Regions from separate parts of the Mesorhizobium sp. WSM4308 genome, predicted to be linked through region 1. Evidence: predicted binding sites of a transcription regulator. Region 1 holds the regulator's gene; the other holds the start of a gene.
The links. Region 1 encodes LexA, which represses DNA repair genes until DNA is damaged. Its sites were predicted from a motif close to TGTTCNNNNTGTGTTCNG; they were not measured.
Positions count from the first base shown of each region.

Region 2: a site for LexA is predicted at 1,728-1,745, ahead of CK227_RS18960 (UvrD-helicase domain-containing protein). Genes of this name have one in related genera too.

Region 1 is NZ_NSFW01000013.1:142,334-149,953, reverse strand. It holds gene gltX (glutamate--tRNA ligase) at 1-1,383, opposite strand, end outside; gene CK227_RS23570 (ComEC/Rec2 family competence protein) at 1,486-3,942, shown strand; gene lexA (transcriptional repressor LexA) at 3,936-4,673, opposite strand; gene CK227_RS23560 (GntR family transcriptional regulator) at 5,049-5,822, opposite strand; gene CK227_RS23555 (ABC transporter substrate-binding protein) at 5,976-6,962, shown strand; gene CK227_RS23550 (ABC transporter ATP-binding protein) at 7,021-7,620, shown strand, end outside.
Region 2 is NZ_NSFW01000009.1:282,568-290,187, reverse strand. It holds gene CK227_RS18975 (glucose/quinate/shikimate family membrane-bound PQQ-dependent dehydrogenase) at 1-380, opposite strand, end outside; gene CK227_RS18970 (DUF2059 domain-containing protein) at 604-1,410, shown strand; gene CK227_RS18965 (hypothetical protein) at 1,416-1,664, shown strand; gene CK227_RS18960 (UvrD-helicase domain-containing protein) at 1,788-4,448, shown strand; gene CK227_RS18955 (ABC transporter permease) at 4,500-5,546, opposite strand; gene CK227_RS18950 (ATP-binding cassette domain-containing protein) at 5,543-6,340, opposite strand; gene CK227_RS18945 (substrate-binding domain-containing protein) at 6,426-7,433, opposite strand; gene CK227_RS18940 (sugar phosphate isomerase/epimerase) at 7,527-7,620, opposite strand, start outside.

The DNA of each region.
Region 1 (7,620 bases):
CCCAAGCACGGCAAGCACGTCGAACACGCCGGGCGAGGTGCTTTTGCCGGTCAGCGCGGCCCGCAACGGTTGGGCCACGGCGCCAAGCTTGTGGCCACCGGCCAGCGCATAGTCGCGGATCGCGGCTTCCGCCGCGGCCGCCGTCCAGTCGCTCGACAGCCCATTCAAAGCTTCGTGAGCGCCGCGCAGGATTTTGCGGGCACCGTCATTGAGCAGGAGGGCCGCCTTCTCGTCGACCGGCAGCGGGCGCGTGGCGAACAGATAGGCCGCGCCATCGACGAGTTCGACCAGCGTCTTGGCGCGCTCCTTCAGGCCCGGAAGCGCCGCCAGCAACTGCGCCTTGTTGTGTTCGTTGAGGCGCGCGGCCATCGCCGGGCCGCCCTCGAGATAGGGCAGGGTGGCGATGAAGATGTCCAACAGCTCCGCGTCGGCCATGCGCCGCATATGCGCGCCGTTGATGGCTTCCAGCTTGGCGAAATCGAAGCGGGCAGCGCCCTTGTTGACGTCGCCGATATCGAACCAGGAGATCATGTCCTTGATCGACATGATCTCGTCATCGCCATGACTCCAGCCCAGTCGCGCCAGATAGTTGAGCAGTGCCTCCGGCAGGTAGCCCATGGCTCGATAGGCTTCGACGCCGAGCGCACCATGGCGCTTCGACAGCTTGGCGCCATCGGCGCCATGGATCAGCGGGATGTGCGACATAGACGGCACGTCCCAGCCCATGGCGTTGTAGATCACGGTCTGGCGGGCGGCATTGGTCAGGTGGTCGTCGCCGCGGATGATGTGCGTGACACCCATGTCATGATCGTCGACGACGACGGCATGCATATAGGTCGGGTTGCCGTCCGAACGCAGGATGATGAAGTCGTCGAGATCCTTGTTGGGGAAGCGCACCTCGCCCTGGACGCGGTCATGGACGATCGTCTCGCCTTCGGTCGGCGCCTTGATGCGGATGGCGCCCTTGACGCCCGCAGGCGCCTCCGAGGGGCTGCGGTCGCGCCACTGGCCGTTGTAGCGCGGCGGCAGGCCCTTGGCCCGTGCTGCCTCGCGCATGGCTTCGAGCTCGGCCGGCGTTTCGTAGCTGTAATAGGCCTTGCCCATGCGAACGAGTTCTTCGGCGACCTCGCGGTGGCGCGGCGCGCGCTCGAATTGCGAGACCGCGTCGCCGTCCCAGGTCAAGCCGAGCCAGGTGAGGCCGTCGAGGATGGCGGCCGTCGCGGCGGCGGTCGAACGCTCGCGATCGGTGTCCTCGATGCGCAGCAGCATCGTGCCGCCGGTGTGTTTGGCATAGAGCCAGTTGAACAGCGCCGTGCGCGCGCCGCCGATGTGCAGATAGCCGGTGGGCGAGGGGGCAAAACGAGTGACGACCTTGTCGGACATGAAACTCTCGGAAACCATCTGAAGCGGGGTGCGACTGCGCGGACTTTCGCGCGTCGCGCGTTCATGTAGCATAGGGCGTCAGCGGTGCAAGGGGCAGACCCGATGGCTGGACGAGGCCGGGGCTCGGAACAGGGCGAGGACGCTGGTGTTGGCGTCAGCGAACGGTCCCTGTTTGCGATTCCGCCGCCAGTCTCGCAGCCGCTATCGCCTCTGGTGCCGGGCTCCGATCGTCAACCGCCGCAGGCGGATATGCCGGCGACACTTCCGCCGCCTGCTTCAGGCCGGATTGTGCGTGTCCGGCGGCGACTCGCCCGGGTTTCCTGGCCTCGCCTGCGCCATGGTGCGGCGACGGCAGCGGAGCTCGAGCTTGACCGGGGCATCGCCTTCCTGCTGGTGCCGGTTTGTCTGGCCGCTGGAGCGATCGGCTATTATTCGCTCGCGGCGGAGCCTGATTTTGCAAAGCCTGTCGCGGTCGTCGTGCTGATGGCGGTCTGTGCGCTTGTTTCGCGCTCCTGGCCGAAAACCCATCTGGGCTTCATGGCGGCATTGTTGTGCGCGCTTGGCCTGCTTGTCGCCAAGGTCGAGACATGGCGGGCGGGCACCCAGATGCTGGGTTCGGAAATCTCGACGCAAGTGACCGGCCGCGTCGTTTCGCTCGACCGGATGGAGACCGGCCGCATCCGGCTGACCGTCGACGTGACGTCGACCGCACGGCCGAAACTGCGTTATGCGCCGGAAAGGGTCAGGCTTTCGGCGCGAGATATCCCGGCGGAAATGACCGCCGGCTCCATGGTCACCGGCTACGCTAAACTGTTGCCGCCGACCGGCCCGGTGCGGCCGGACAGCTACGATTTCTCCTTCGACAGCTATTTCGCCGGTATTGGCGGCAGCGGCTTCTTTCTCGGCAATCCAAAGCTTGTCCCAGCCACGGACGACGAGGTGCCGCTCACGGCCCGCCTTTTCTCGGGGATAGAAAATGCTCGTGAAGCCATTGCCGACCACATCAGGGCCAGGGTTGGCGGTGCCGAGGGTGAGATCGCGGCGGCGCTGATCGTCGGTGTGCGGGCCGGCATTCCCGATGAAATCAACGAGGCGATGCGGCGCACCGGCATCTATCACATCATCTCCATTTCCGGGCTGCATATGGCGCTGGTCGCCGGCACCATCATGGGGCTGCTGCGCGGTGCCTTTGCGCTGTTTCCGGACTTTTCCGCGCGTCGGCCGGTGAAGAAATATGCGGCCGCCGCCGCCCTGTTCTCGATCGCCGCCTATCTCGTCATTTCCGGTGTCGTCGTTGCCGCCGAACGCAGCTTCATCATGCTGGCGGTGATGCTTGTTGCCGTCCTGTTCGATCGCGCGGCACTGACCATGCGCAACCTCGCCATCTCGGCGATCGCCGTCATTGTGGTGTCGCCGCATGAGGTCGTCGGCCCAAGCTTCCAGATGTCGTTCGCTGCGACCGCCGCGCTGGTCGGCGCCTATGCCGGCTGGGCGGATCACCATGCGGGAAAAGCAAGACCGCCACCGCCAAAGCGAACTCTGCCGGGTTTTCTCACGCGAAAATTCCTGCTGGCGACGGGCGGGCTGGCGATGACCTCCATCATCGCCGGCTGCGCCACGGCGCTGTTTGCCATCTGGCATTTCCAGCGTGTGTCGCCGCTCAGCCTGTTCGCCAATCTGGCCGTCATGCCGATCGTGTCACTGATAGTCATGCCTTTCGCTGTTCTCAGTTCTCTTGCGATGCCCTTTGGTGCCGACGGCCCCTTCCTTTACGTGATGGGCAAGGGCCTGACCGCAATGATCACCATATCGGCGTGGATATCGGAACGCTCCCCGGTCGATGCGGTCGGGCTGATTTCGCAGCGATCCGTGCTGCTGGTGACCATCGCCCTGGTCATCGCGACGATGGCGACGACCTGGCTGCGGCTCGCGGCAGTGCCATTCGCGCTTGCCGGCCTGCTGACAGTATCGGATACGCGCACCCCGGATGTGCTGATTTCCGAAGATGCGCGGTTGGTGGCGCTGCCGATCGGCGGTGGAGAACTCGCGGTCAGCCGGGCTCGCCCGAACGAGTTCACCGTCGACAATTGGAAACGCGCGCTGGTGTCCGAAACCATCGTCGTGCCGGAGATGTTCGACAGGGCGGACGGGCAATTCGACATTGCCGATGCCGTCAATCTGCCGCCGGGAGCACCGTTCTACTGCACGGATGGCGTCTGTCTTGCACGGCACCCGTCGGGTGCGATCATCGCGCATGTCGAAGACCGCAAGGATACCTGGAAAGCCTGCGGTTTCGCCGACCTGATCGTCGTCAATGACGCGACGGGCTATGATGCCTGCCACAATCCGCTGGTTCTTGTCGTCACCAAACGGCAACTTGCCCGCAAAGGCAGTGCCGCCGTGTTCTTCGACCGCCAATCGGCAACTGGCCCGCCAACCGTCAGCTTCGCGGTGGACGGGCCGTATCGGCCTTGGCACGAGCAACGAAAATTTTCGCGTGAGGCGAGGGGGCTGGCGCCCTATCAAAAACCCGAAAAGACGGCCGCTCCTGCTCAGTAACGCCGGATCAGCCCGACAAGCTTGCCCTGCACCTTGACCCTGTCTGGCCCGAAAATGCGCGTCTCGTAGGCCGGGTTGGCGGCTTCAAGGGCGATCGAGGCGCCCTTGCGGCGGAACCGTTTCAGGGTTGCTTCCTCCTCGTCGACCAGCGCCACGACGATCTCGCCCGGGCTCGCCGTGTCGGCGTTGCGGATGATGACCGTGTCGCCGTCGAAGATGCCGGCGTCGATCATCGAGTCGCCCTTGACCTCCAGCGCATAGTGCTCGCCACCCATGATCATGTCCGGCGGCACCGAGATCGAATGCGTCTGGTGCTGGATGGCATCGATCGGCACACCGGCGGCGATGCGGCCCATCACTGGGATCGACACGGCGGAAACCGCATCGTCATCATTGCCGGCCGCAGGCAAGCGCGACTGCGCCGGCTTGATCTGGCGGCCAAGACCGCCCTGGCCGAGGCTGCCCTGGATGACGCTTGGCGAGAATTTCTTTGCCGCGTTAAGGCCGGGCGCGATCGAATCCGGCAGCCGCAGCACTTCCAGTGCCCGCGCCCGGTTGGGCAGCCGGCGGATGAAGCCGCGTTCCTCCAGTGCCGTGATCAGGCGATGGATGCCCGACTTGGAGGCGAGATCGAGCGCTTCTTTCATCTCGTCGAAGGACGGCGGAATGCCGCTTTCCTTGAGCCGTTCATGAATGAACATCAGCAGTTCATGTTGCTTGCGTGTCAGCATGGCGGCCCCCCGAGGCATTGAACGAAGGGTTTGAATCAGAATCGAAAAACAAACCCAGAACAAACACTATCTGTTCCAGTTGTGTTCCGCAACTGTTTAAAGTTTAATGAATTTGTTAACGCGTCTGAAATTTTTTGACCGGGGCAGAGGGTCGCGATCAATGATTTCCCTGCCGGTACGCGCATTGAAATCGTTTCGGTTAATGGCCTGTGGCCTAGCCCTGAACGCGGTTTGGCATCAGGTGTTTGGGAGGCGTCTGCGGGGCGGATTTGAGCGGCGTATCGATCCATTCCGGCAGAACGAAACGAAACCAAAACGCCAACGATCGTGAGTTCAGGCCGGCACGGCCACGTGGATCCGGACGCCGCGGAAGCATCATCCGGAAACCGCTTTCAGGCTGCCGGCGCGCGCGGTGTAAGTGTTGGCGCCGTTGTCTTCGCTGTGGACATAGACATGCAGCGTGTAGCCGATATGCGCCGTCATCAGCGCCTTTGCCCGCTCTACATCCCGATCGAGCGCCGCTTCCATGATCGCGGTGTGATGCTCGATGGCGATCGCCTCGCGCAGCGCGTCCATTGCCTCGCCGTAGCCGTCCTTCAGGCCGGCCGCCGCCCGCAAAGTCGGCGCCAGGCCGAGAAACCGATGATGCCGACGCAGCTGATCGGCGATCGTCGAGCGGAAGCGCAACAGCCAGTTTGCCGTCGCCGCGCTCAGCAGCGCCGCATGGAAGGCCTCGTGGCTCTCGTCCCATTTGTCGACGGCCGCATCGGAAGGGTCATCGACCGCGGTTTTGCAGCGGGAGAGCCGGTAATGAGCGGTGACGACCGCATCCTCCCATTCCCTGCCGCCGTTCGCGATCGATTCCAGGAACAGCGGCATTTCGACAACCATCCTTGCGCGCGCCAGGTCCTCGAGCTCGGCGCGCGACACGGGAGCGACGGCAAAGCCGCGATTGCTGATGGCAGTGACCAGGCGTTCGGCTTCAAGTCGGGACAACGCTTCACGCAGCGGCGTCCAGCCGACGCCGTATGTGCCGCGCAGCGCGCTCAGCTTGAGCGGCGCCCCCGGCATGAGGCGGGTGGTCAGGATATCGCGCCGCAGCAGCTGATAGGCCGCTTCGGTCTTCGTGGAATTGTTCTGATCCTGCATCGCGGTCGGTCCATCATCAGCCTGTGAAAATTATATATGAAGGGGAAGTATGGCAAGAATTATATATAATGTTTGACACGCGGCGAGGGACTGACCATGATCGCCGCAGTTGCCGTCCTTGAGAGCGGCGCTGATCAAATCTGGGAGGAAATGATGTTGAAGTCGAAATCCGTTTGGCTGTCGGGATTGGCCCTGGCAGGCGCGTTGATGGTCAGCGTCGGCAGCGCCGCAGCCGATCAGATACGCATCGGCATCGCCAATTTCGGCGAGCATCCGCAGCTCAATGCCGCCATAGCGGGCTTCAAGAAGGCACTGACGGACAACGGCTTTGTCGAGGGCAAGGACGTCGTCTACACCGAAAGCCATACCAACTTCGATGCATCTCTGGTGCCGCAGATGATCGCCAAGCTGCAGGCGGAGCAGCCCAAGCTGATCTACACCATCACCACGCCGGTCTCGCAGATCGCCAAGAAGGCGCTCGCCGGTTCCGGGATTCCGATCGTTTTCGCCGCGGTCACCGATCCAGTGGCGGCCAAGCTGGTGCCGTCGTGGGACGCCGGAGACGAAGGCATGACCGGCGCCAGCGATCTACAGGATGTCGCCGCGGTGATGGCCTTCACCAAGAAGCTGCTGCCGAACGCCAAGCGCTTCGGGGTGCCCTACAATCCGGGCGAGGCCAATGACGTTGCCCTGATCGAAAAGATCAAGGCAGCGGCACCCGCCGCCGGCTTTGAGGTCGTCGAAGTCGGCATCGACAACGTCAATGACATCCAGCAACGCATCGCTTCGCTCGCCGGCAAGGCCGACGTGATCTACGGTCCGGCCTCGAACCTGATCCAGCCGGCGATCGCCGCCGTCTCCGCGGCCGCGCGCCAGGCGGGAATCCCGGTCGTCAACTCCGATGACAGCGCGGTCCGCAACGGTACCGTGCCGGCGAGCTTGGCGGTCAATTACACGCAGGTCGGCATGAATGCCGGCAACATCGCGGCCGAGATTCTCAAGGGCAAGGATCCCAAGACGATCGCGCCGTCGCGCCCGGCCTATAAGGACCATATGGCAACGATTTCCCGCAAGGCGATGGCCGCGTTCGGCATCGAGATACCGGCTTCGATGGCCGATTGCGGCTGCATCGTCGACTGATATCGGGCTGGACGGGCGACGGCGCCGTCGCCGTCGCCCATCAGGCCAGGGAGGAACGATGCTCGATATCCGATCCGCGCGCAAAGTATTCTACAAGGGGCAGGCCGACGAGAAGGTCGCGCTGGACGGCCTCAGCCTGTCATTGGCCACCGGCGATTTCGGCATCGTCATCGGCTCCAACGGGGCCGGCAAGAGCAGCATGCTCAACGCCATTTCCGGAGCTCTTGTCCTGGATTCCGGCAAGATCCTGATCAACGGCGCGGACGTGACGGCCATGCCGGTGCACAAGCGCGCCACGCGATTGGCGCGCGTCTTCCAGGATCCGATGCGCGGCACCGCCGCCAGCATGACCGTGGCGGAGAACATGCTGCTGGCCGATCTGCGCAGCCGAAAACGCACGCTGCGACAAGGGCTGAACGCCGCGAGGCTCGCGTCCTACAAGGAGCGCCTGTCGATATTGGGCCTCGGCCTTGAAAATCGTCTCGACACCCGTGTCGACCTACTCTCGGGCGGGCAGCGTCAGTCGCTGTCGCTGATCATGGCTGTCGGCGGATCGCCGGACCTGCTGCTGCTCGACGAGCATACCGCGGCACTCGACCCGCGCACGGCCGAGATCGTCATGCAGGCGACGGTGCGCGCCGTCAACGCGCTGAAACTG
Region 2 (7,620 bases), on a different contig from region 1:
ATCGAATAGCCGGCCACCGCCAGCGATGCCAGCACGGCAAGGATCAGCGGCGCGCGCCCGTCGGGCCCGGCAAGGCCCCGCCTTGCCCAAGGCGTCAGCAGCCACAGCGCCACCAGCACGATGATGCCGCCGCGCGGGCCGAGTTCCCACCAGTCGAAACCGATTTCCCAGACCGCCCAGGCCAGCGTGCCAATCACGATCGCCGCATAGAGCCAGAGCGCCGTGGACCGGCGTCGGTAAAGCAGCCAGGCGGCGATCAGGAAGGCGAGGCCGACGACGATGTAGTACCAACTGCCCCCCAGCGACGCCAGCCAGATGCCACCGCCACCAAGCGCCAGACCGAGGAGAAAGAGAACGAGAGAGGTGATGGTGACAGCCAAGATGATACTCCTTCGACTGTTGCGCGCTCACGCGGCCATGGGCAACCCGGTGCACCGCTCCTGCCCTGCGCACAGCTTTCTCCCGCCTGCCCCGCCTGTCAAGCTGCCCACACGCCAAGGTGGCAATCCATCTTGCCTGCGTCAGGGTTTTCCCGCAGTCTCCATGGATCGTCTTTCCCGTGGAGCAAGCAAAATGCCGTCACTCGTTCCGCCGCTGACGCGCATGGCGCTGATGCTCTACTGCCTCGTCCCGCTCTTTGCCGGCACTGTGGCCGCGCCGGCGCAGACAATCAGCGAGATCAACAAGGCGAACGGCTTTCACGAGATGCTGATGGGCATTGGCCCGGGTTTCACCGCGGCCGTGAAATCGGCGCCGGGAACGCCGCCGCAAAAGGTCCTGGACGCCCTTGCCGCCGCCATGGAAGGTGCCTTTGACCCGGAGAAGATGGAAGCGGCGATCGAAGCCCGGATGGCGGACAGGCTCAGTGCCAAGGACCTGTCCGAACTGGCCTCGTTTTATGCTTCACCCCTGGGCAAACAGGTCACCGCGCTCGAGATCCAGGCTTCGTCGCCGCAAGCAAGGGAGGCCAAGAAGATCGAGGGCGCCAAAATCCTCGGCGAGCTTCCATCCAGGGATCCGGCCAGGTTCGCATTGTACAGGAAGATGATGGACGATATCAGCGCCGTCGACACCGGAGAAGCCGTCGCCTTGAACATGGGCTACGCCATGCTTTCCGAAATGCTGGGCGCGGCCGGAAAGCCCCTGCCCGACGACCACGTAATGGCCCTGCTGCGCAAGCAAACCGAAGGGCTTCGCCGTGACATCGACAGCGAGGCCATGGAATCTGCAGCCTATGTCTACCGGAATATGTCCATGGCCGACCTGAAGCTCTATGGTGCCTTCCTGGCCTCACCCGCCGGCAGCCGCTACTACGACCAGATGCAGGTCGCCCTGGGCGCGGTAATGACGGACGAGGCGCGCTCCTTCGGCCATCGATTCTTCGTCGCCCTTGGTTACCGCAAGACGTGAGCTAAATGGCTGGCGATAATCGATACTCACCCATCCTAGTGGGCATCTTCCTGTTACAGATGCTTATCGGCACACTGGTCGTGGCCGTTTTCCTTTGGATGGGCAAAGCCATCATCCCGAAGCATGGCGGCGGTCTATATGTGCTTGATCGAGTGCAAGACCCCTACCTCTATTGGGGTCTGCTGGCCGGAATTTTGTTCAGCCTCGTCTCCTTGCCCGTCAGGTATCTCTACCAAGGCCCACCGAAGCGTTAAGCCCTGCCCATCTCGCGGGGCCGCCATCCGAAGCTACATTCTTGCCGCGCCGCCACTTTTACCCGGAACAAAACGTAGACAGTTCTGGTCTTTCCCTGCCGAATCACTACATTCGGGGGGAAGATGTCCGGCTTTTCCGAAGACATGCCCTTTTTCGATGAACCCAATGCGCGGCCGACGGCCCCGTCGGGCATTGCCGCGCGCGCCATGGCTGCCCGCGGCGGCCAGAGCAGTGCGCCCGATTATCTCAAGGGGCTGAATCCGGAACAAAGACTGGCGGTGGAAACCACCGAAGGCCCGGTTCTGGTGCTGGCCGGCGCCGGCACCGGCAAGACGCGTGTGCTCACCACCCGCATCGCCCACATCCTTGCCACCGGCAAGGCCTTCCCGTCGCAGATCCTCGCCGTGACCTTCACCAACAAGGCCGCGCGCGAGATGAAGCAGCGCATCGGCATCCTGATCGGCGAAGGCAATGTCGAGGGCATGCCCTGGCTCGGCACCTTCCATTCGATCGGCGTGAAGCTGTTGCGCCGTCATGCCGAACTCGCCGGCCTGCGTTCCGACTTCACCATCCTCGACACCGACGACGTCGTGCGGCTGATCAAGCAGCTGATCCAGGCCGAGGGCCTCGACGACAAGCGCTGGCCGGCCAAGCAGTTCGCCCAGATGATCGACGGCTGGAAGAACAAGGGGCAAGGTCCGGCCGATATCGCCGAGGGCGACGCGCGCAGCTTCGCCAACGGCAAGGGCCGCGAACTCTACAAGGCCTATCAGGAGCGGCTGCAGACGCTGAACGCCTGCGACTTCGGCGACCTGCTCTGCCACCCCATCCGCATCTTCCGCGCCAATCCGGACGTGCTGAAGGACTACCACCGGCGCTTCAAATACATCCTCGTCGACGAGTACCAGGACACCAACACCGCCCAGTACATGTGGCTGCGCCTGCTGGCGCAGCGGCCGGACGCCGGGCGTTCGACGACGTCAACGGATCCGCGATCGGCCGAAGGCCGCAAGCCCGACCGGGCGTCGGCCGGCCAGGCCGCCGCCGCGGAGGCCAGCGAGCGGAGCTCGCGTGCGGCCGTGAGCGAAAACAAAGTCAACATCTGCTGCGTCGGCGACGACGACCAGTCCATCTATGGCTGGCGCGGCGCCGAGGTCGACAACATCCTGCGCTTCGACAAGGATTTCCCGGGCGCAACCATCATCAGGCTGGAGCGCAACTACCGCTCGACCGCCCACATCCTTGGCGCGGCTTCGCATCTCATCGCCCATAATGAAGGCCGCTTCGGCAAGACGCTGTTCACCGACCGCAACGACCCCGAGGATGGCAAGGTCAATGTCCACGCCGCCTGGGATTCCGAGGAGGAAGCCCGTGCTATCGGCGAGACCATCGAGGCTTATCAGCGCCAGAAGCACAATCTCAACGACATGGCGATCCTGGTGCGCGCGTCCTTCCAGATGCGCGCCTTCGAGGACCGCTTCATCACGCTCGGCCTCAACTACCGCGTCATCGGCGGGCCGCGCTTCTACGAGCGCATGGAAATCCGCGACGCGCTGGCCTTCTTCCGCGTCGTCGCCAACAGCGGCGACGACCTCGCCTTCGAGCGCATCGTGAATGTGCCCAAGCGCGGGCTGGGCGAAGCCACCATCCGCCAGATCCACGACACGGCGCGTGCGCTTCGCATTCCAATGCTTGAGGCCGCCGGCAATCTCGCCGAGAGCGACGAGCTGAAGCCGAAACCGCGCGCCGCGTTGCGCGAAGTGGCCGCCAATTTCGAGCGCTGGCAGAAGGCGCTGGAAACCAAGCCGCACACCGAGCTCGCCGAGACCATTCTCGAGGAGAGCGGCTACACCGATATGTGGAAGAACGACCGTTCGGCCGAAGCGCCGGGCCGGCTGGAGAACCTCAAGGAACTGATCCGCTCGATGGAGGAGTACGAGTCGCTGCGCTCCTTCCTCGAACATGTGGCGCTGGTGATGGATGCCGAGCAGAATGCCGGGCAGGACGCCGTCTCCATCATGACGCTGCATTCTGCCAAGGGCCTCGAATTCGAGACGGTCTTCCTGCCCGGTTGGGAAGAAGGCCTGTTCCCGCACCAGCGCGCGCTCGATGAAGGCGGCCGCTCCGGGCTGGAGGAAGAGCGCCGGCTGGCCTATGTCGGTCTCACCCGGGCCAAGAAGAACCTGCATATCTGGTTCGTCTCCAACCGCCTGATCCACGGGCTCTGGCAATCGACCATCCCGTCGCGCTTCCTCGAGGAGCTGCCGGAATCCCATGTCGAGATCGCCGAAAGCGGCAATTCCTATGGCGGCTACGGCAATCCCTATGGCGGCGGCTCCTTCGCCTCCGGCCGTGGCGGTGGGCGGCAGAACCCCTACGGCGCCTCGCGTTTCGACAGTGTCGGCGCCAACACCGAAAAATCAGGCGCCTTCTCCAACACCTATTCGACGCCCGGCTGGCAGCGCGCGCAGGCCAACCGGACCGAAGCGACCGACCGCAACTGGGGCACGCGCTCCGGCCACCAGGTCGAGCGCATCGGCTATGGTGAGACCGACTCGGGCTACGGCGCCGGTCGCACGAGCGTGAAGGGCCGCACCATCGACGGCGAACTGGTCGCCAAATCCGTCGCCGACAAGCCGTCGCCCTTCAGCGTCGGCGACCGCGTCTTCCACCAGAAATTCGGCAACGGCAACATCTCGGCCATAGAAGGCAACAAGCTGACCATCGACTTCGACAAGGCCGGCCAGAAACGCGTGCTCGACGGGTTCGTCGCGACGGTGTGAGCTGCCCTTCCGAGCAGCTCTCGCGCCGTTCCAACAACGGCAGTGCTTCCCTCACCGATACCGTGCCTGGTTCCACTTATGCCCGAGCAGCGACAGGATGATGATCAGCCCGTTGAAGAACTGCACGTAGAAGCCGCTCAGGCCCGCCGCCACGACGCCGGTCTGGATGAACGACACGGTGACCGCGCCTATGGCGCCGCCAACGACCGTGCCGATGCCGCCCCAGGTTGGCGTGCCGCCGACGAACACCGAGGCCAGCACCGGCAGGAGATAGCCGTCGCCGGCCGTCGGCCACCAGGTGAAGTTGATCATCACCGAAAACGTGCCGGCGATCGCAGCCCCTATGCCGACGAAGACGAACACCTTCACCCGCACGCGCTTGACGTCGATGCCCATCTGCTGGGCGCTGTCGGGATTGTCGCCGACCACCCTCACCTGTGCGCCGAAGCGATGCCTGTTATAGAGCATTGCCGACAGCACGACGAAGGCGATGGCCCAGAAGATCTGCACCGGAACGCCGTAGATCTGGCTGGAGAAGATCTTGTAGGCCCAGCTGTTGCTGAGGCTGGTCAACGACATCGACTTGCCTTCGTTGATGATCTGGATCAGGCCGCGCAGCAGGAAATTCATCCCGAGCGTGGCGATCAGCGAGGACAGCCCGCCATAGACGACCAGCGAGCCGACGAGGAAGCCGAGCAGCATGCCCGTCACGAGTGCGGCCGCAATGCCGAGGAACGGGTCGTAGCCGGCCCGCACCACCAGGGCGAAAACCCAGGCGGCAAACCCCATCGTCGCCGGAAACGACAGGTCGATCTCGCCGCAGGTGACGACGAAGACCAGCGGCACCACCACGAACAGCGCCACGGGCAGCGTCGTCAGCACCGAGCTGTAGAGATACCAGGTGGTGAACACGGTCGGGTTGGCGACCATGAACACCGCCATCATGACGATGAACACGGCGAGCGTGCCGAGCGAGGCGCGGTTGTCGAGGACGAAGCCGCGAAGCCAGTGGTCGGATGGATGTTTCCACTCCTGGCGGGCGGACCCGGCGTGAGGGCGCAGAGGGCTTTCGAGATCGGGTTCCATGGTCTTGCTCATCGCGCCTGCTGCTCCGCTTCGCCGGCCTCGCGCAGCCCAGGCAATCCGCCGGGATGCGCGACGTCCTCCATGAAATTGATCAACTCCTCCGCCGACTTGACCGCGCTGCGGTCGGCGGTCAGCGCCACCTTGCCGCGATCGAGCACCACGAAACGGTCGGCAATGTCGAAGACATGATGGATGTTGTGGCCGATGAACAGGATCGAGCGTCCGCTCGCCCGCACCTGGCGCACGAAGTGGAACACCTTGGCGGTCTCGGTCAGCGACAGCGCCGTGGTCGGCTCGTCGAGGATGATCAGCTCGGCCTGCTTGTAGATGGCGCGCGCGATCGCCACGCCCTGGCGTTCGCCGCCCGACAGCTGGCCGACGATCGAGTGCGGCGTGAACACTTTCGAGGTGAAGCCGATCTCGCGCATCAGCCGGCTCGCCTCCTCGATCTCCTTGTTGACCTTCAGCCAGCCCATGAAGCCGGTCAGTTCGCGGCCCATGAAGATGTTGCGCACGATGGTCTGCTGCACGGCCAGCGCCCGGTCCTGGAACACCGTCTCGATGCCGGCGTCGCGCGAGCGCGCCGCGCTCCAGCCGCTCACCGGCTTGTCACGCACGAGGATGTCGCCGGTGGTCGGCCTGACCACGCCGGACAGGATCTTGATCAGCGTCGACTTGCCGGCGCCATTGTCGCCTATGAGGCCGACCACCTCGCCGCGGTCGACGCTGAGATTGACGCCGCCCAACGCATAGACCTGACCGTAGGATTTCGTGATATCGCGCAGTTCGATGATGCGTTCGGCCATCGGATCCTCGCTTTCATTGTCGCATGCCGGCCCTTTGCCGGCGGTCCTGCCGGCCGGGTCCAACCCGGCCGGCAGCCTTGGGAGGTCAGCGCAGCGCCTGCTTGGCGAGCTCTGAGACGATCTCGTAGTTCTGCGGCGTGACGAAGCCGGCACCGGTGTCGACATTCATCGGCGCCAGCCCCAGCACCACTTGCTGGCAGAGGCTGAGGATCGGCAGATAGCCCTGCATGAACGGCTGCTGGTCGGCCGTCAGCTGCACCCAGCCGCCCTTGAAGCCCTCGACGATCTGCGGGCTGGTGTCGAAGCCGAAATTGAAGATATCGCCGGGCTTGCGCCCCGCGGCCTGCATATAGGTCGGCACATTGCCCAGCATCTGCCCGCCGGGGTAACCGACCGCCTTGACGTTGGGATTGTTGAGCAAGGCCGCGGTGATCACCGGGATCGCAAGATTCGGATCGGCGGCCCACTCGGTTACGGAATTGATTTGCACGACGTCGACGCCGGCCTCCTTCAATGCGGCGACGGTCCCACGCTCGCGTGCGCCCCGGCTCTCATTGTCGAAGGGGCCGATCATGATCGCCTTGTCACCGGACTTCAGCCCGGCCAGCTTGAACGCCTCGGCGCCGAGCGCGCGGCCCTGCTGCTCCTGCTGCGCGCCGACATAGCCGCCGCCGAACGCCGCCGTCACCTTCGGCACCGGCACGTTCTGGTACATCATCTTGATGCCGTCCTTATGCGCCTGCTCGGCCAGCGGCATGATCGCGTCTTCGCCTGGATGGCCCATCATGGCGATGCCGTTGGGCTTGACCGCGACCGCCTCGCGCAATTGCTGCACCATCTTTTCGACGTCCCAGCCGGAGAAGATGTAGTCGACCTTGGGGCCGAGATCGGCCGCCGCCTGCTTGGCGCCATTATAGACGATGGTGCCGAAAGCGTCGCCCTCGGCGCCGCCGACGAAGAAGCGGATATGGACATCCTTGCACCACTGGGCGTCGAGCGCCCGTGCCGGCAAGGTCGAGATTGCGGCGCAAAGCGCCGTGGCGGCGGCCACGACGGTCGTGCGCAGAAGTGTCGTTCTGATCGCGATGCTCATGCACTTGTCCTCCCATTGTTTCCCTCGTCAGCCGAGGGGCTGTTGACGATTGTTTCGCCACTTACGAACCGGCTCCTCCCGCCGGCCGGGTCCTCACGTCGGATTTTGCAGGTAGCTGGCGCCTCCCCGGCATTGCTTGAGATAATCCAGCGCGCGGACCTGGCCTGACATCTCGAGATCGCCGCGA